Regions from separate parts of the Candidatus Pelagibacter bacterium nBUS_29 genome, predicted to be linked through region 1. Evidence: riboswitches for the same ligand, from Rfam matches in the RefSeq annotation. Region 1 holds a riboswitch; each other region holds the start of a gene.
What was found. A riboswitch is a leader RNA that binds a small molecule or an ion and turns the genes downstream of it on or off. The one in region 1 is predicted to bind S-adenosylmethionine.
Positions count from the first base shown of each region.

Region 2: another riboswitch for S-adenosylmethionine. It lies ahead of ACIJYA_RS03160 (O-acetylhomoserine aminocarboxypropyltransferase/cysteine synthase family protein); the one in region 1 lies ahead of ACIJYA_RS05945 (homocysteine S-methyltransferase family protein).
Region 3: another riboswitch for S-adenosylmethionine. It lies ahead of ACIJYA_RS04590 (homocysteine S-methyltransferase family protein); the one in region 1 lies ahead of ACIJYA_RS05945 (homocysteine S-methyltransferase family protein).

Region 1 covers NZ_CP172843.1:1,108,456-1,113,434, forward strand. Annotated here, with positions in the region: gene ACIJYA_RS05935 (RsmE family RNA methyltransferase) at 1-685, opposite strand, end outside; gene ACIJYA_RS05940 (haloacid dehalogenase type II) at 702-1,373, shown strand; partial or broken gene ACIJYA_RS05945 (homocysteine S-methyltransferase family protein) at 1,376-2,438, opposite strand; SAM riboswitch class V at 2,570-2,635, opposite strand; gene ACIJYA_RS05950 (winged helix-turn-helix transcriptional regulator) at 2,782-3,141, opposite strand; gene ACIJYA_RS05955 (CDGSH iron-sulfur domain-containing protein) at 3,271-3,507, shown strand; gene ACIJYA_RS05960 (DoxX family protein) at 3,511-3,888, shown strand; gene ACIJYA_RS05965 (pirin family protein) at 3,889-4,725, shown strand; gene ACIJYA_RS05970 (quinone oxidoreductase family protein) at 4,729-4,979, shown strand, end outside.
Region 2 covers NZ_CP172843.1:582,770-587,748, forward strand. Annotated here, with positions in the region: gene ACIJYA_RS03140 (MerR family transcriptional regulator) at 1-78, shown strand, start outside; gene ACIJYA_RS03145 (50S ribosomal protein L33) at 80-271, shown strand; gene ACIJYA_RS03150 (chorismate mutase) at 272-562, opposite strand; gene ACIJYA_RS03155 (COX15/CtaA family protein) at 606-1,631, shown strand; gene ACIJYA_RS03160 (O-acetylhomoserine aminocarboxypropyltransferase/cysteine synthase family protein) at 1,661-2,989, opposite strand; SAM riboswitch class V at 2,992-3,058, opposite strand; gene rplM (50S ribosomal protein L13) at 3,197-3,655, shown strand; gene rpsI (30S ribosomal protein S9) at 3,657-4,094, shown strand; gene argC (N-acetyl-gamma-glutamyl-phosphate reductase) at 4,128-4,979, shown strand, end outside.
Region 3 covers NZ_CP172843.1:838,929-843,907, forward strand. Annotated here, with positions in the region: partial or broken gene ACIJYA_RS04565 (aldehyde dehydrogenase family protein) at 1-1,048, opposite strand, end outside; gene ACIJYA_RS04570 (DUF1244 domain-containing protein) at 1,359-1,604, shown strand; gene moaB (molybdenum cofactor biosynthesis protein B) at 1,605-2,105, opposite strand; gene ACIJYA_RS04580 (sulfite exporter TauE/SafE family protein) at 2,120-2,866, shown strand; gene ACIJYA_RS04585 (putative 2OG-Fe(II) oxygenase) at 2,905-3,495, shown strand; SAM riboswitch class V at 3,588-3,651, shown strand; gene ACIJYA_RS04590 (homocysteine S-methyltransferase family protein) at 3,660-4,562, shown strand; gene ACIJYA_RS04595 (DMT family transporter) at 4,555-4,979, opposite strand, start outside.

The sequences.
Region 1 (4,979 bases):
TTATGATCGATATAGCTGAAATCACAGCTGTTTCTGATCTCAGTATGTTTTCATTGATTTTAATTGGCTGAACACCTTCAAATTTAAGAATCTGTTCTCTTTCCAATTCAGAAAAGTCTCCCTCCGGTCCAATTATTACACAAGTTGGCTTAGACGTTATTTGATCTGTATCAATTTTATTATTTTTTGAGTTTAAATCCGTAAATATTAAATCCATGTTTTTATTTTTCAAAAAAGATTCCAAAGATTGAGGGTCTTCGATTAAAGGAACGTTAATCCGATTAGATTGTTCGGTTGCTTCAATAATGACTTTTTCAACTCTCTCTTTATTAATCTTACGAACAATAGTTCGATCAAATATTATGGGTAAAAACTTTGTAACACCTAACTCTGTAGCTTTTTGAATCATAAAATTAAAATAGTTTGATTTAATGGGTGAAAAAGCAAGCCATAATTCTTTGGGGTTTTCTTTTTGTCTCAATTGATTGGTAATATTAAATTTAACGATACTTTTTGAAATACTTAAAATTTTTGCTTCCCACTCTCCGCTACTATTAAATAATGAAAAAACTTCATTTTCTTTAACTCTCATTACTTTACTCACATAATGAGATTGTGATTTATCAAGTGTAGCTGTTAAATTAAGTGATAAACTTTCACTATAAAATAATCTAATATTACTCATTAAGACAAGTTTAATTATGAAAAATATTAAAGCAATAATTTTTGATGCATACGGCACATTATTTGATGTCAATTCAGCAGCAGAAAAATGTAAAGAAAAAATTGGTAATAAGTGGGAAGGTTTTGCAAATTATTGGAGAACAACTCAACTAGAATATACTTGGCTTAGAAGTTTGATGAAAAGACATAAAAATTTTTGGCAAGTGACTGAGGATAGTTTGGATAAGTCAATGCAAGCTTATAAAATTGACCTCTCGATGAGAAATGAGTTGTTAGATCTTTATAAAATCCTTTCACCATTTTCTGAAGTTACAGAAGTTTTAAAATCACTTAAAGAAAAAAAATATAAACTAGCTATTCTCTCAAACGGCACACCCACCCTTCTCAATCAATTAGTTAAAAGTAATAATTTAGAAAATATTTTTGATGATATTTTTTCAATCGAAGAAGTAGGGATTTATAAACCAGACACAAAAGTTTACGATATGCCAATTAACAAATATCAAATTAAAAAAAATGAAGTTGCTTTTTTGAGTGCAAACACTTGGGATGTATCAGGTGGAGGAAATTATGGTTATAATTCTATTTGGGTAAACAGAAATAATAATATTTTTGATAAACTTGACTACCAACCAAAGTTGGAGATCAATAACTTAAAAGATCTGTTACCCAATATAAAATCTAATTAAAATTAAGCCTTATCTCCATAATCAGTCATATGTTTTGGAATTCTTTTATTTTTTCCATACATAAAATGATTTTCCATTTTTTCTCTATATTTACTTGCTGGAACAGTTAATCCAACTGACTTCTGCAACTTCCCTAATCAGCATTGAATTAGCTCCACAGCAAACACCGAGATAATTTATCCCTAAATCATTTGCCTCTTTTGCGAATTGACCTATTTCATATCTATTACAAAAATGTGGATCTAAAGCTGTTGGGAATGTTCTTCCATGTGGAGAAGGACAGCCACAATCGGCTCTGTCAGGCAAATTAAAAAAAGTTGGAAATTTTTCATTAGTTCTATATGGAATTGGTAAAGCACCTACATGACATTTGACTGCTTTTCTAATCTCCTTTAAGAATGGCAACATTGTTGCTGGTCCTCTAAAACAATTTAAGCCCACAACATCAGCACCTCTTTGTTCCAGCTCTTTACATGTATCTACTACAGACTTTCCATCTCTCATTTTGTTTTCACCCATTGGAGAAATTGTTAATACAGTTGGAAGATTAGCTTTCTTCATTACTTCAAGAGCTTTAAAAGCTTCTTCAGCATAATAAAAAGTTTCACCAATTAACATGTCCGCACCTTCATCAACTGCCCAACCAATCATTTCAGAAAACATGCCTTCAACTACTTTTTGGCCTTGCTTATCATCTTCCTTCCAAATATTTGAGTTAGAAATATTTCCAGCCATTAAATTTGGCTGAGATCCTTTAGGTGTATCCAAAGCAACCTTTTTTGCAATTTTTAAAGCAGAACGATTTAGCGGTTCAAGTAATTCTTCTTTACCTATAACTCGCATCTTTTCTCTATGTCCATTGTAAGTAAAGGCTTCAACAATATCAGATCCTGCATGTTGAAATTCTCTATGCAAATTTTCAAGAACTTCTGGATGATCTAAAGATACCATTGGCACAAATTCTCCAGATGCCATATATCCACGTTTCTCTATTTCAAATAAAAAACCTTCAGCACAAATCACAGGTCCTTTATCTAATCTTTCTTTTAGTATATTTGTTTTCATTTTTTCTCCAATACAGAGTTAAGAGGCTTAAACTTTGATACAAATCAAATCAATTTATTTTGAAATAGCTCTTCCCTCCATTAATTTGGAGAAAAGAAACTAATTAACCAAAGAGGGTAAAAATTAGCTCTTCTCTCCTTTTTAGTGCTTTAGCAAAATGCTGGGCGCACAATACGGTTCAAATACCCGATTTTAATTTGAGAAAATTTCAAAAAAAAACCACCGGCTAAAGCGGTGGTTGAAGTGTCGCTTTAGCAGGATTTTTAAAGCGCTCTGCAATTTAACTTAAATCAGCGCTAATCAATACAATCACAAATAAACAATGTTGTCAAAAGAATAAGCTTTATCTTATTCTGTTTTCTTCAAAGTTTTTATTAAGTTTTAATGAGATAGTTTTAGTATTTCTTTTATTCCAATCAGAAAAAGATTTCAAAATAGGAATTACTGATAAGCCAAATTCAGTAAGTGAATACTCTACTTTAGGAGGCACTACTTGATGAACTTTTCGATTAACAATACCATCTATTTCTAACTCTTTAAGTTGCTTAGATAACATTTGTTGAGTGATAGTTTTTAATACTTTCTTTAACTCATTAAATCTTACCCTCTTTTTGTGAAACAGTGTAAATAGAATTCTTATTTTCCACTTACCGCCAAGAAAATATATAGCTCTTTCAGCTGGGCAATTAATTAATTCTTTCATATCTACTTAAATAACTATTTTATTTTAATTATCAAGGTATGTTTATACATACTAGTATGATTATTTTGCGTACTTGCATAATTTACAACAAATCATTAATTATGTTCGATATTAATCGAAAGGGTAAATATGACTAAAGGACAGAGTGCTGGCAATGGACCAATTGCAGTAGAAGTTGAAAAAGATAAATCTTATTATTGGTGTTCATGTGGACAATCAAAAAAACAACCATTTTGTGATGGATCACATAAAGGAACTGATTTTACTCCATTAGCATACAAGGCAGAAGAAACAAAGAAAGTATTTTTTTGTGCGTGTAAACAAACTAACAATGCACCATTCTGTGATGGTTCACACAATAAATAAATTATGACAAATATATTAGATTTAGTAGCAAGGTTTTTTATTTCACTTATTTTTTTATTAAGTGGAATAAATAAAATTGGAAACTATGAAGGAACTGTTGGTTGGATGGAGTCCTTAGGTATGCCTGGTATTTTTTTAATCCCAGCAATCATATTAGAAATCGTTGCTTCAATACTAATAATAACAGGATATAAAGTTAAAATTTCAGCAGCTTTGCTAAGTGTATTTTGTATAGCCACTGCGATTATTTTCCATAGTGATTTAAGTGATCAAATGCACTTTATTTCATTTATGAAAAACATTGGTCTTGCTGGAGGATTTTTATTTCTTGTTGTTAATGGAGCTAAAGATTTTAGTCTTGATAAAAAGTTTGGAAATTAAATGTCAAATATAGAAGTAAGTAAAATTATAGACCCTATTCCAGCATCAGATGGTGCTGGAGTAAAATTAAAAAGAAGTATTGGTGTTGAACCAAATTACTTTGATCCGTTTTTAATGTTGGACGAATTTGGATCAGAAAATAGTGAAGATTATATTGCAGGTTTTCCATCCCACCCTCACAGAGGAATTGAAACAGTCACCTATATGTTAGCTGGAGATTTTGAACATAAAGATAGCACTGGTGGCGAAGGTAGAATGACTGCGGGAGATGTTCAGTGGATGAAAACAGGAAGTGGAATAATTCATTCTGAAATGCCAGCAATGAAAGAAGGTAAGCTTCATGGTTTTCAATTATGGGTAAATATGCCTGCTAAATTGAAGATGAGTAAGCCTGAATATATTTATATTGATGCAGATAAAATGAGTGTTCACAAAGATGGAGATAAACAAGTTAAAGTCATAGCTGGTAAATATGAAAATGCTGAAGGCCCTGTCAAAGGTCATAATGTTGAACCAGTTTATTTTGATGTTGAATTAAATAAAGACAAAGAATTCAATTTTAAATTACCATCAACTCATAATAGTTTTATTTATTTGATTAATGGTGAAATCGAAATAGGCAAAAATAAACATGATAATGTTAAAGATAGTACTTTAATACTATTAACTAGAGGTGAGGATTTAACTGTAAAAGCAAAATCAGATGCTAAGTTTTTAGTGATTTCAGGAAAGCCAATTAACGAAGAAATTGCAAGAGGCGGACCCTTTGTAATGAATACTAAAGCTGAAATCTTGCAAGCAGTACAAGATTATCATAATGATACATTTGTAAAATAAATTATGAAAGCTGTAGAAATTAAAAAAAATGGTGGGCCTGAAGTTTTAGAGCTTAAAGATATTACTCTAGATAAGCCAGGCACGGACCAGGTAACAATAGAACAAAGAGCTATTGGTCTTAATTATATAGATACTTACCACAGATCAGGTTTATATCCTTTAAAAATGCCAAGCGGTTTGGGTTTGGAGGGTGCAGGTGTTATTACTGAAGTTGGAGACAATGTAAAAGATTATAAAATTGGTGATAAAGTTTC
Region 2 (4,979 bases), 530 kb from region 1:
TCTATAAAAGCTGTTAATTTAAGAAATAAATTAGTTAAAATTTCTAAAATTGTAAAAAACTTAAAAAATTTAAAATAATATGGCTAAAAAAACACACGTAAAAGTTAGACTTGTTCCAGAGTCTAAACCTGACAGTCCATTCTTTTATTATGTTAAAAAACCTGCTGGTGGTGAAAAAGCTAAAGTAAAGCTGTCTGCTAAAAAATATAATCCTGCAACTAGAAAACATGAAACTTTTGTGGAAAAAAAACTTCCACCACATAGCAAGTAATTATTTTTTTTTAAAATTTCTTCTCTCGTAGTCGATATATGACCAGATCATATTTTTCCATATTCTATTAGTGATTTTTGGATCGATTTTTAATTTTTTTGATTTTCCTTTAATTTTGTTAAGGATAAAATTAATTCTTTTTTGGTCAACTATTTCTTTTTTAAACTCTTTTAACTTAAGCACCTCTTTTACTAGGCCTGTTCTGTATTTAATCAGAGAAAGAAGCTTATTATCAAGTTTATCAAGCTTAACTCTAATTATATTTAATTTTTTTTTGTTATTAGGCGACATTTAATTTATTGGATTAATTAATAATTATTATATTTATCTACACATGTACAGTGCGAATAGTCATATAAATTATCAATTAAAAATTTGGTTACTTATATTATTATCATTGATTATTTTGATTATCTTAGTAGGTGGTCTAACAAGATTAACAAATTCAGGTCTATCCATTACAACGTGGGAAGTATTTGTAGGTTTTCTTCCCCCTTTAACAAGTGATAAATGGATAGATTATTTTAATCTTTATAAGACAATCCCGGAATATCAGGAACAAAACTTTAATATGACTTTAGATGAGTTTAAACTAATTTTTTGGTGGGAATGGGCTCATCGACAACTAGGTCGACTAATTGGTTTGATTACATTATTACCGCTTCTATATTTTGCAATTAAAAATGGTTTATGGGTTGTAAAAAGATATGGCATAATTTTTATTTTAGTTTGCTTGCAAGGTTTTTTAGGATGGTACATGGTATCCAGTGGTTTGGTAAATAGAATTGATGTCAGTCATTATAGATTATCCATACATTTGTTTACAGCCTTTATTATCCTTTCAATGGTTTTTTGGAATATCTTAAAATTGACCAAACTACAAATTAATCAAATTTCTATTAAATTATTTTTTATTAAATTTTTTCTTGTTTTGCTATTTATACAATTAATTATTGGTGCTTTTGTATCAGGTATGGATGCTGGAACCATTTATAATACATGGCCTTTAATGGGCGCTTCTTATTTTCCGGATGATAGTAAAATGATTGAATTTTTAAACATTTCTGTTTTTGATAATCCTTCTATTGTACAATTTTTACATAGAAATTTAGCTTACCTAATTATGATAGTTTATATTTTTCTGTTAATTTCTATTTTTAAGGAGACAAATAAAATATTTAGAAAACCAATTTTAATTATTGGGATAAGTTTGTTTTTACAGGTTGTGTTAGGAATATTAACTATTTTATCTGGAGTAAAGATTATTTATGCATCTTTACACCAGATAAATTCTATTTTAATAATATTATCGACTTTATATTTTCTCTACATATCCAGGTATGAGGAAAAAACTAATTAGTTTCTATTTGTTGACATATAAAACTCAAATTAACTAACAGCTTTTAATTTACCTTTAGAAGAATTCTCTAAAGCTTGATCCAAATCATCAATGATATCGTCTATATGCTCCAAACCAATACTCAATCTTACATAACCAGGTGTTACTCCAGCTGCAGCTAATTCATCTTCAGTAAGTTGACTATGTGTTGTTGTTGCCGGATGAATTGCTAAGCTTCTAGCATCACCAATGTTTGCAACATGGTAGAACATTTTCAAAGACTCAATAAATCTTTTTCCTGCTTCAATACCTCCAGCTAGTTCAATGCCAACTAGCGCACCATAACCACCTTTAAGATATTTTTTAGCTCTACTATTTATTTCATCATTATGTTCAGTAGCATAAATCACTTTATCGACCGCTTTATGTTTCTTTAAATAATCAACAACTTTAGAAGCATTTTCACAATGTTGTTTCATTCTTAAAGCTACGGTTTCTAAACCTTGAATTACGCCAAAGGCATTATCAGGTGATAGTGCTGAGCCAAGATCTCTTAAAATTGTTACTCTTGCTCTTACTGCAAAAGAAACATTAGCACCTGTAAGTTCTGGAACAGCTTTTCCCCAAACTACACCTCCATAGCTAGCATCAGGTTCGTTGAAAAGAGGTTGCCTTTTTGGATCTGCTGTCCAATCAAAATTACCACCATCAACTAAAGCTCCACCAACAACAGTTCCGTGACCTGCTATATATTTTGTCAGCGAATAAACCACAACAGCAGCCCCATGTTCTAATGGCTTACAAATTACTGGTGCAGCTGTATTATCAACAATAAGTGGTATATTGTATTTTCTTCCAATATCTGAAACTTCTTTGATAGGAAAAGCTCTTAAATATGGATTCGGTAAAGTTTCTCCATAAAAAGCTCTTGTTTTATCATCTATAGCTTTTTCAAAGTTTTTTGGATCAGAAGGGTCAGCATATCTTACTTCAATACCAAGTTTGCTTAAAGTATGCGTGAATAAAGATACAGTTCCACCATAAAGATCTGTTGAACTAACAATATTATCTCCAGCTTGAGCAACATTTAATATTGCAAAAGTTGAAGCTGTTTGTCCTGATGAAACGGTTAAACTTGCTAAGCCACCATCAAGTGCCGCCAGTCTTTTTTCCAATACATCATTGGTTGGGTTCATGATTCTTGTGTAAATATTGCCAAACTCTTTTAATGCAAACAGGTTGGCTGCATGCTCCGTGCTATTGAATTGATATGATGTAGTTCTATAGATAGGAACTGCTACAGCATTTGTTGCAGTATCACTTCTGTAGTCTCCACCATGAATTGCGATAGTTTCTGGATTATTTCTTTTTGTACTCATTTTTACTCCTTTTTTAGTGCTTTAACTTAATGTAAGGCGCACAATACAGTTCAAATGCCTACCGATAATGATGTGTAAATTCCTGTTTAGCAGTTTTATGCCCGCAATAGGATCAAATCGGCTTGAACCTTTTAACAGATAAGTATTGTAATGCAAGCCAAATATCAAATTGACTTTGCAATTAATAATAGTATTAATCCTGGCACAATGACAAAATTTGTAAAAAAAGACCAAGTAACATCATCATGGTTCGAGATAGACGCAACTAATGCTGTTGTTGGTAGATTAGCAACTGTTATTTCAAAAATCATTCGTGGCAAAAACAAAACTACTTATACTCCTCATATGGACCATGGTGATTTTGTTGTAGTTAAAAATATCGAACAAGCAAAATTTACTGGAAAAAAATTTGAGGATAAAATCTATTATAGACACACTGGCCACCCAGGTGGAATTAAAGAGACTACACCTGAGAAATTACACGAAAAAAAACCAGGTGAAACTTTAAAGCTTGCCGTTAAAAGAATGCTCCCTGGTGGAGTGTTAGGCAGAAAACAATTAACTAAATTAAAAATTTATACAGGTAGTGATCATCCACATGCAGCACAAAATCCTCAAATTATTGAGTTAGGCAAATTAAACAGCAAAAACTTAGTTAGAAACTAATATGGAAAATACTCAAACAGCATCAAAAACACCTAAACTAAAATTAGACTTTAAAGACAGTAAGTATGCAACGGGTAGAAGAAAAACTTCAATTGCAAAAGTTTGGTTAAAAAAAGGTTCAGGAAAGATTTATGTAAATGGAAAATTATTCAATGAATATTTCTCAAGTGAATTTCATCATCTTCAAATTACTAGACCTTTTGATATAATCAAACAATCTACTGACTATGATGTTAGATGTAGTGTTAGTGGGGGAGGTCCAACTGGTCAAGCAGGTGCCTTAGTTCATGGTATTTCTAAAGCTTTAGTTATGTTTGATGAAAATTTAAAATCTACATTAAAAACCGAAAAACTTACAACCAGAGACTCTAGAGCAGTTGAAAGAAAAAAACCTGGTAGAAGAAAAGCTAGAAGAAGCTTCCAATTCTCTAAAAGATAATTCTTTTTTAATTTTAAACTGTTATAATAAATTATGCCTAAGCTTAATGCATTGGTTGCTGGTTCAACTGGATATATTGGAGTTCAATTAATTAGATTATTAATTAAACACAAATTTATAAACATAAGATTTCTATGCGGAAATAGTTCTGTAGGAAAAAATATTTCTAGTTATGACAAATCTCTTTCAGGAAAAAAATTACCAAAAATTATTAAATTTAATAAAAAACTTTTAAAAGATGTTGATGTAGTTTTTACAGCATTACCTAATGGAGAAGCGCAAGATATTTCAAAACATTTAACAAAAAATATCATTTTAATTGATTTAGCTGCTGATTTTAGATTAGAAAATGAATCAGAATATTTAAAATGGTACAAACAAAAACACAGAGCAGTAAATTTAATTAAGAAAAGTATATACTGTCTTCCAGAAGTTAACGGAAAAGATATAGGTAAATATCAGATTGTATCTTGTCCGGGTTGTTATCCAACTTCAATACTTTTACCTTTAATTCCTCTTTTTAAAAAAAAATTAGTTAAAGTTAACAATATAATAATGGATTCTAAATCTGGCTATTCAGGAGCTGGTAGAGCTGTCCATAAAAAATATAAAGATAAAAACCTATATGAATCTTTAAGTGCTTATGGTGTTGGCTTTCACCGACATAATTCAGAGATTGATCAAATGTTAAGAAAATTCACTAAAAAGAAATTAAGTTTTAATTTTACGCCTCATTTAACTCCTATGTTTCGAGGTATTTTAAGTACTATTTATATTGATCTAGAAAAAGGTGTTACTCAGTCAAAAATAATTAAGACACTAACAGATTTTTATAAGAATGATGATTTTATAAAAATTTTAGAAGCAAATAGTCTGTTAAGTACA
Region 3 (4,979 bases), 270 kb from region 1:
CATAGTTTCCATTTTTAAAGGATTGTCTTGAGTTACAGCTTTTGTTCTAGCAACAGCTCTTTCCATAAATTTATCATAGATAGAACTCTTGAACCAACACTCTACTTGGACAAGTGCAAACTTCACCCTGGTTAAGAGTAAACATTGCAAAACCTTCCATGCACTTATCAAAGAAATCATCATCTTGATCCATAACGTCTTCAAAGAAAATATTTGGAGATTTTCCACCTAATTCTAAAGTGATTGGAATTAAGTTTTGTGATGCGTATTGCATAATCAAACGTCCAGTTGTTGTTTCACCAGTAAAAGCTATTTTTCTTATTCTTTTTGATGAAGCTAATGGTTTACCTGCTTCCAAACCAAAACCACTCACAACATTAACTACTCCTGGAGGTAACAAATCACCAATAAGTTCCATTAAAAGTAAAATAGATGCTGGTGTTTGTTCAGCTGGTTTTAGAACTACACAATTTCCTGCAGCTAACGCAGGTGCAAGTTTCCATGTTGCCATTAGTAAAGGAAAATTCCAAGGAATAATTTGTCCAACAACACCAAGTGGTTCAGGTATATGGTAGGAATATTCACTGTTACTTATTTCAGAAACAGAACCTTCTTCAGCTCTTATCACTCCTGCAAAATATCTCCAGTGATCTACAACTAACGGTAAATCAGCAGCCATACATTCTCTAATTGGCTTACCATTATCTAAACACTCTGCGGTAGCTAATAGTTCTAAATTTTTTTCAATAACATCAGCTATCTTAAGTAATATATTTGATCTTTCAGTTATTGATGTAATTCCCCAAGTAGGAAATGCAGCATGTGCTGCATCTAATGCTGATTCAACATCTTTAGAATCAGATCTTGGAACTGAACATATAACCTCATTATTAATTGGGCTTACATTGTCAAAATATTTACCTGATTTAGGCTCAACAAACTTACCACCAATAAAATTTCCATATTTTTCTTTATAAGGAAACTTTACTTTTAAGTGAGATGTATCCAGTAAAGGAGACTTCCCAGCTTGTACTGTTTCTGTACTCATTATTTTTACCTCTCTATTTTTTTTGTTTATGATCTTATTTTTTTTTGTAGATATTTTAGAACGTTTCTTGGTCGCAGACGTTTTTGTAGCAACTTTTTTTTTTGTTTTGATTTTTTTTCTAGAAACTTTGACTTGTTTAGCCTTTTTTTTCTTAGTTTTTGAGTTTGCTATTTTTTTTTCTTAATAGCCATGGGAATAGTTAACTAAGGTTTTGTATCAAAGTCTATTTGTAATATATTTTATATTCTACTTTTGATTGCATCTAATACTACATCTTGTGCTCATAAAATAACTGACTAATAGTAAGTTTATGAATGATAATAAAAAAATAGAAATTCAATCAGCAACATTTGAAAGATTGTTAAAACATTTGGATGAAAGAAAAGATGTTCAAAATATTGATTTAATGAATTTAGCTAACTTTTGTAGAAATTGTTTGTCTAGGTGGTACAGAGAAGAAGCTGAAAAAAAAGGTGAAACTATATCTGATCCAGATGCAAGAGAACATGTTTATGGAATGCCTTATTCAGAGTGGAAAGAAAAATATCAAAAATAATTATTTTTCTTTCAGTCTTGGAAATAACTCAACAAAATTACAAGGTTTATGATTAATATCTAATTGATGTTTTAAAATTCCATCCCATGCATCAATAACACCACCAGAAGAACCTGGTAAAGCAAAAACATATTTACCATTTGCTAATACTGCGCATGCCCTAGATTGTATTGCAGAAGTTCCTACTGTTTTAAGACTTATTGTTCGAAAAACTTCTCCAAAACCAGGTATTTGTTTGTCTGCAACCTCTTCTATTGCTTCTGGGGTAATATCTCTTCCAGTAAGCCCTGTTCCTCCAGTAGTGATAACCACATCAATATCTTTTTTATTAATCCAATCTTTTAAAATTAAAACAATATCTTCTTTGTTGTCTTTACATATTTTTCTATCAATTAATTTATGGTTAGCTTCTTTAATTTTTTCTACAAGAATAGCTCCAGATTTATCATTATCAAATGTTCTGGTATCTGTTACAGTCAATAAAGCAATATTTACATTCATAAAATTTTTTAAGCATGATTATATTATCAATATTTTTTCTTATAACATCAATATTATATTCTAGTGTTGGTTTTGGAGGTGGGTCTACTTATCTGGCTTTAATGTTAATATGGGAAATTCCTTTTTACATCATTCCAATATTGGCATTATGTTGCAACATCATTGTGGTTTCGGGTAATTCAATAAATTATATAAAATCTGGTAATTTTAGTCTCAATCTTCTTTTACCCTACGTAGTGGGGTCTGTTCCTTTGGCATTTTTTGGTGCTTCATTATCAATTTCAAAAGAATTATTTGAAATATTGTTATTTATAATTTTAACTATTGCTGGAATTCTATTATTAAATAGAAGTAAATTTTTTGATAGTAATAAAATTAAGATAAATCAAATCCCAAAAAAAATATCTATTCTTATTGGTTGTGTCATAGGATTTATTTCAGGAATTGTAGGTATCGGTGGCGGTATCTTTTTAAGTCCAATACTTTTTTTAATAAAAGCTGGTTATCCAAAACAAATTGCTACAACTGCATCCTTATTTATTTTAATAAATTCTATTTTTGGAGTGGCTGGACAATTAACAAAAGATATTGTTTTAAATCAATTCTTAAATTTCTGGCCTCTTTTCTTGGTAGTCTTTATGGGTGGTCAAATTGGTAATTTTTTAAATATTAAGTTTTTATCGAATAAAACCTTGTCCTTAATTACATCTTTATTGGTCATATTTGTGGCTATAAGGATGGGTTTAAAGCTATTACCATAATCTTGATTTAATTAACATTTACTATATCTAAACATTCAATGAAAAATATTAAACCTTTTGGGCCAACAATTGGAAGAACAAGAATTTCGAATAAATTTTTTAAATGTCTAAATAATGAGTTTAATGAAAAATCTAAATCAAAAAAAATTGACTATAGTTCTAAATTAGCAAGCCAAATTAAAAAAGAATTAAAAATTTCAGAAAAATTTGTCAAAATAAATCTAGAAAAAGAATTAAAGAACCATATTACAAAATTTTTAAATAATGAAAAAATTAAGAATATAAAAGAAATTAAGATCTTAAATTTATGGGTTGTTCGACAATTTAAAGGTGAATACAACCCTATTCATTACCATGAAGGAGATTTATCAGGTGTGGGTTACTTAACAATACCTAAAGATATGACTAACAATAAAATGGTAAAGAATAAAAAGATTAAAACAAATGGAACTATAGATTTCATAAATGGACAAAAAGGTTTTTTAAGCAAGAGTATATATAATGTGGTACCAAAACTTAAAGAACTTATCATTTTTCCAAATTATTTACTTCATACTGCTTATCCTTTTAATATTAATGGTGAACGTAGATCGTTTTCTTTTAACGCAAAAATTATATTAAAAAAATAATATACAAATACAAATATAATTAGTATAAATAATTTTGCCGATTTGATCTTATTGCGGGCATAAACTGCTAAAAAGAATAATTCCCACAAAATCAATAAGCGAGGTAGTTGAACTATATTGTACACCTAGCATAAAGCTGAAGTACTAAAAAAGTAAGGACTAAAGTGGATTTAAATTTTTTCAAAAAAACAAGGGTGCTAGATGGTGGAATGGGCCAAGAACTTCTAGCAAGAGGCATGAAACCTAACGGAACATTATGGAGTGCTAACGCTATATTAGATGAAAATTACCATCAACTCTTATCTGATACACATAGGGATTTTATAAAAGCTGGTGCTGAAGTAATAGTCACAACAACTTTTACAACAAGACGAAAAAGATTAAGAGATAACAATGTTGAGGAAAAATTTGAATACTTAAATAAAAAAGCTGGTCAAATCGCACATGATGTTAAAAAAGAATTTCCAAATATTCTTGTAGCAGGTGGAATACCTCCTCAAAATTTAACTTACGAGGCAGATGAAAGAAGTGAAGAAGAGATTATTAAAAACTTTAATGAACAGGCAAAATTATTAAATCCTTATGTGGATTTTTTTTATTTTGATGTATGGAGTAGCATTAAAGAATTTAAGTGTGGAATAGAGGCAATTCAAGAATTTAATAAACCTTATCTCATTGGTATTCATATATCTGAAGGTATAAATTTACCGAGTGGTGAAAATATTTCAGATATTAAAAATATTATTGATGAACAATTACTTGGTATTATGCTTTCATGTGTGTCACCTGAAAACTATGAGGCTAATCTTGAGGAGCTAAAAAGTTTAAATGTTCCTTTTGGCTTTAAGATAAATGGGTTTATAACTACTAAACCCAAAAATGGTTACACCTCAACTTTCTCAAAATCTAATGGTAATCCAAATGAATTCTTAGGACAAAGAAAAGATCTTACACCTAAAAAAATTGGAGAAATTGTTAAAAAATTTAAAGATAACGGTGCAACGATATTAGGAGGGTGCTGCGAAACTAGGCCAGCACACATAAACGCAATGGCTGCAGTTAAATAGTTTTTTTATTATCAGCTTTTTTAACAAAATAGATACCAATACAGACAGCTATTAGAGATATTAAAACCTTAATCGTTATTAATTCTTTCAAGAATATATATCCTAGTATAGTGCCAAATATTGGTATTAGATACGATACTTGTGATTGAAAAATTAAACCATTGTTTTTTAAAATTCTGAATCTTAATAACCAAGCAACGCCTGTTGGCACTATACCAAGATATATAACTGATATTAATGAGTCAGTTCGTGGAATTGATTGCCAAGGTTGCTCTATAAAACTCATTAATGGTAATAAAATTATAATTGCCCAAATTAAAATTGACCCTGTTACATTTTCATTTTTTTTCTTACTTATCTTTAAAGTTAAAACGCCACCAACAACATAACAAGTTGAACCGAGCAATATTAGTAATG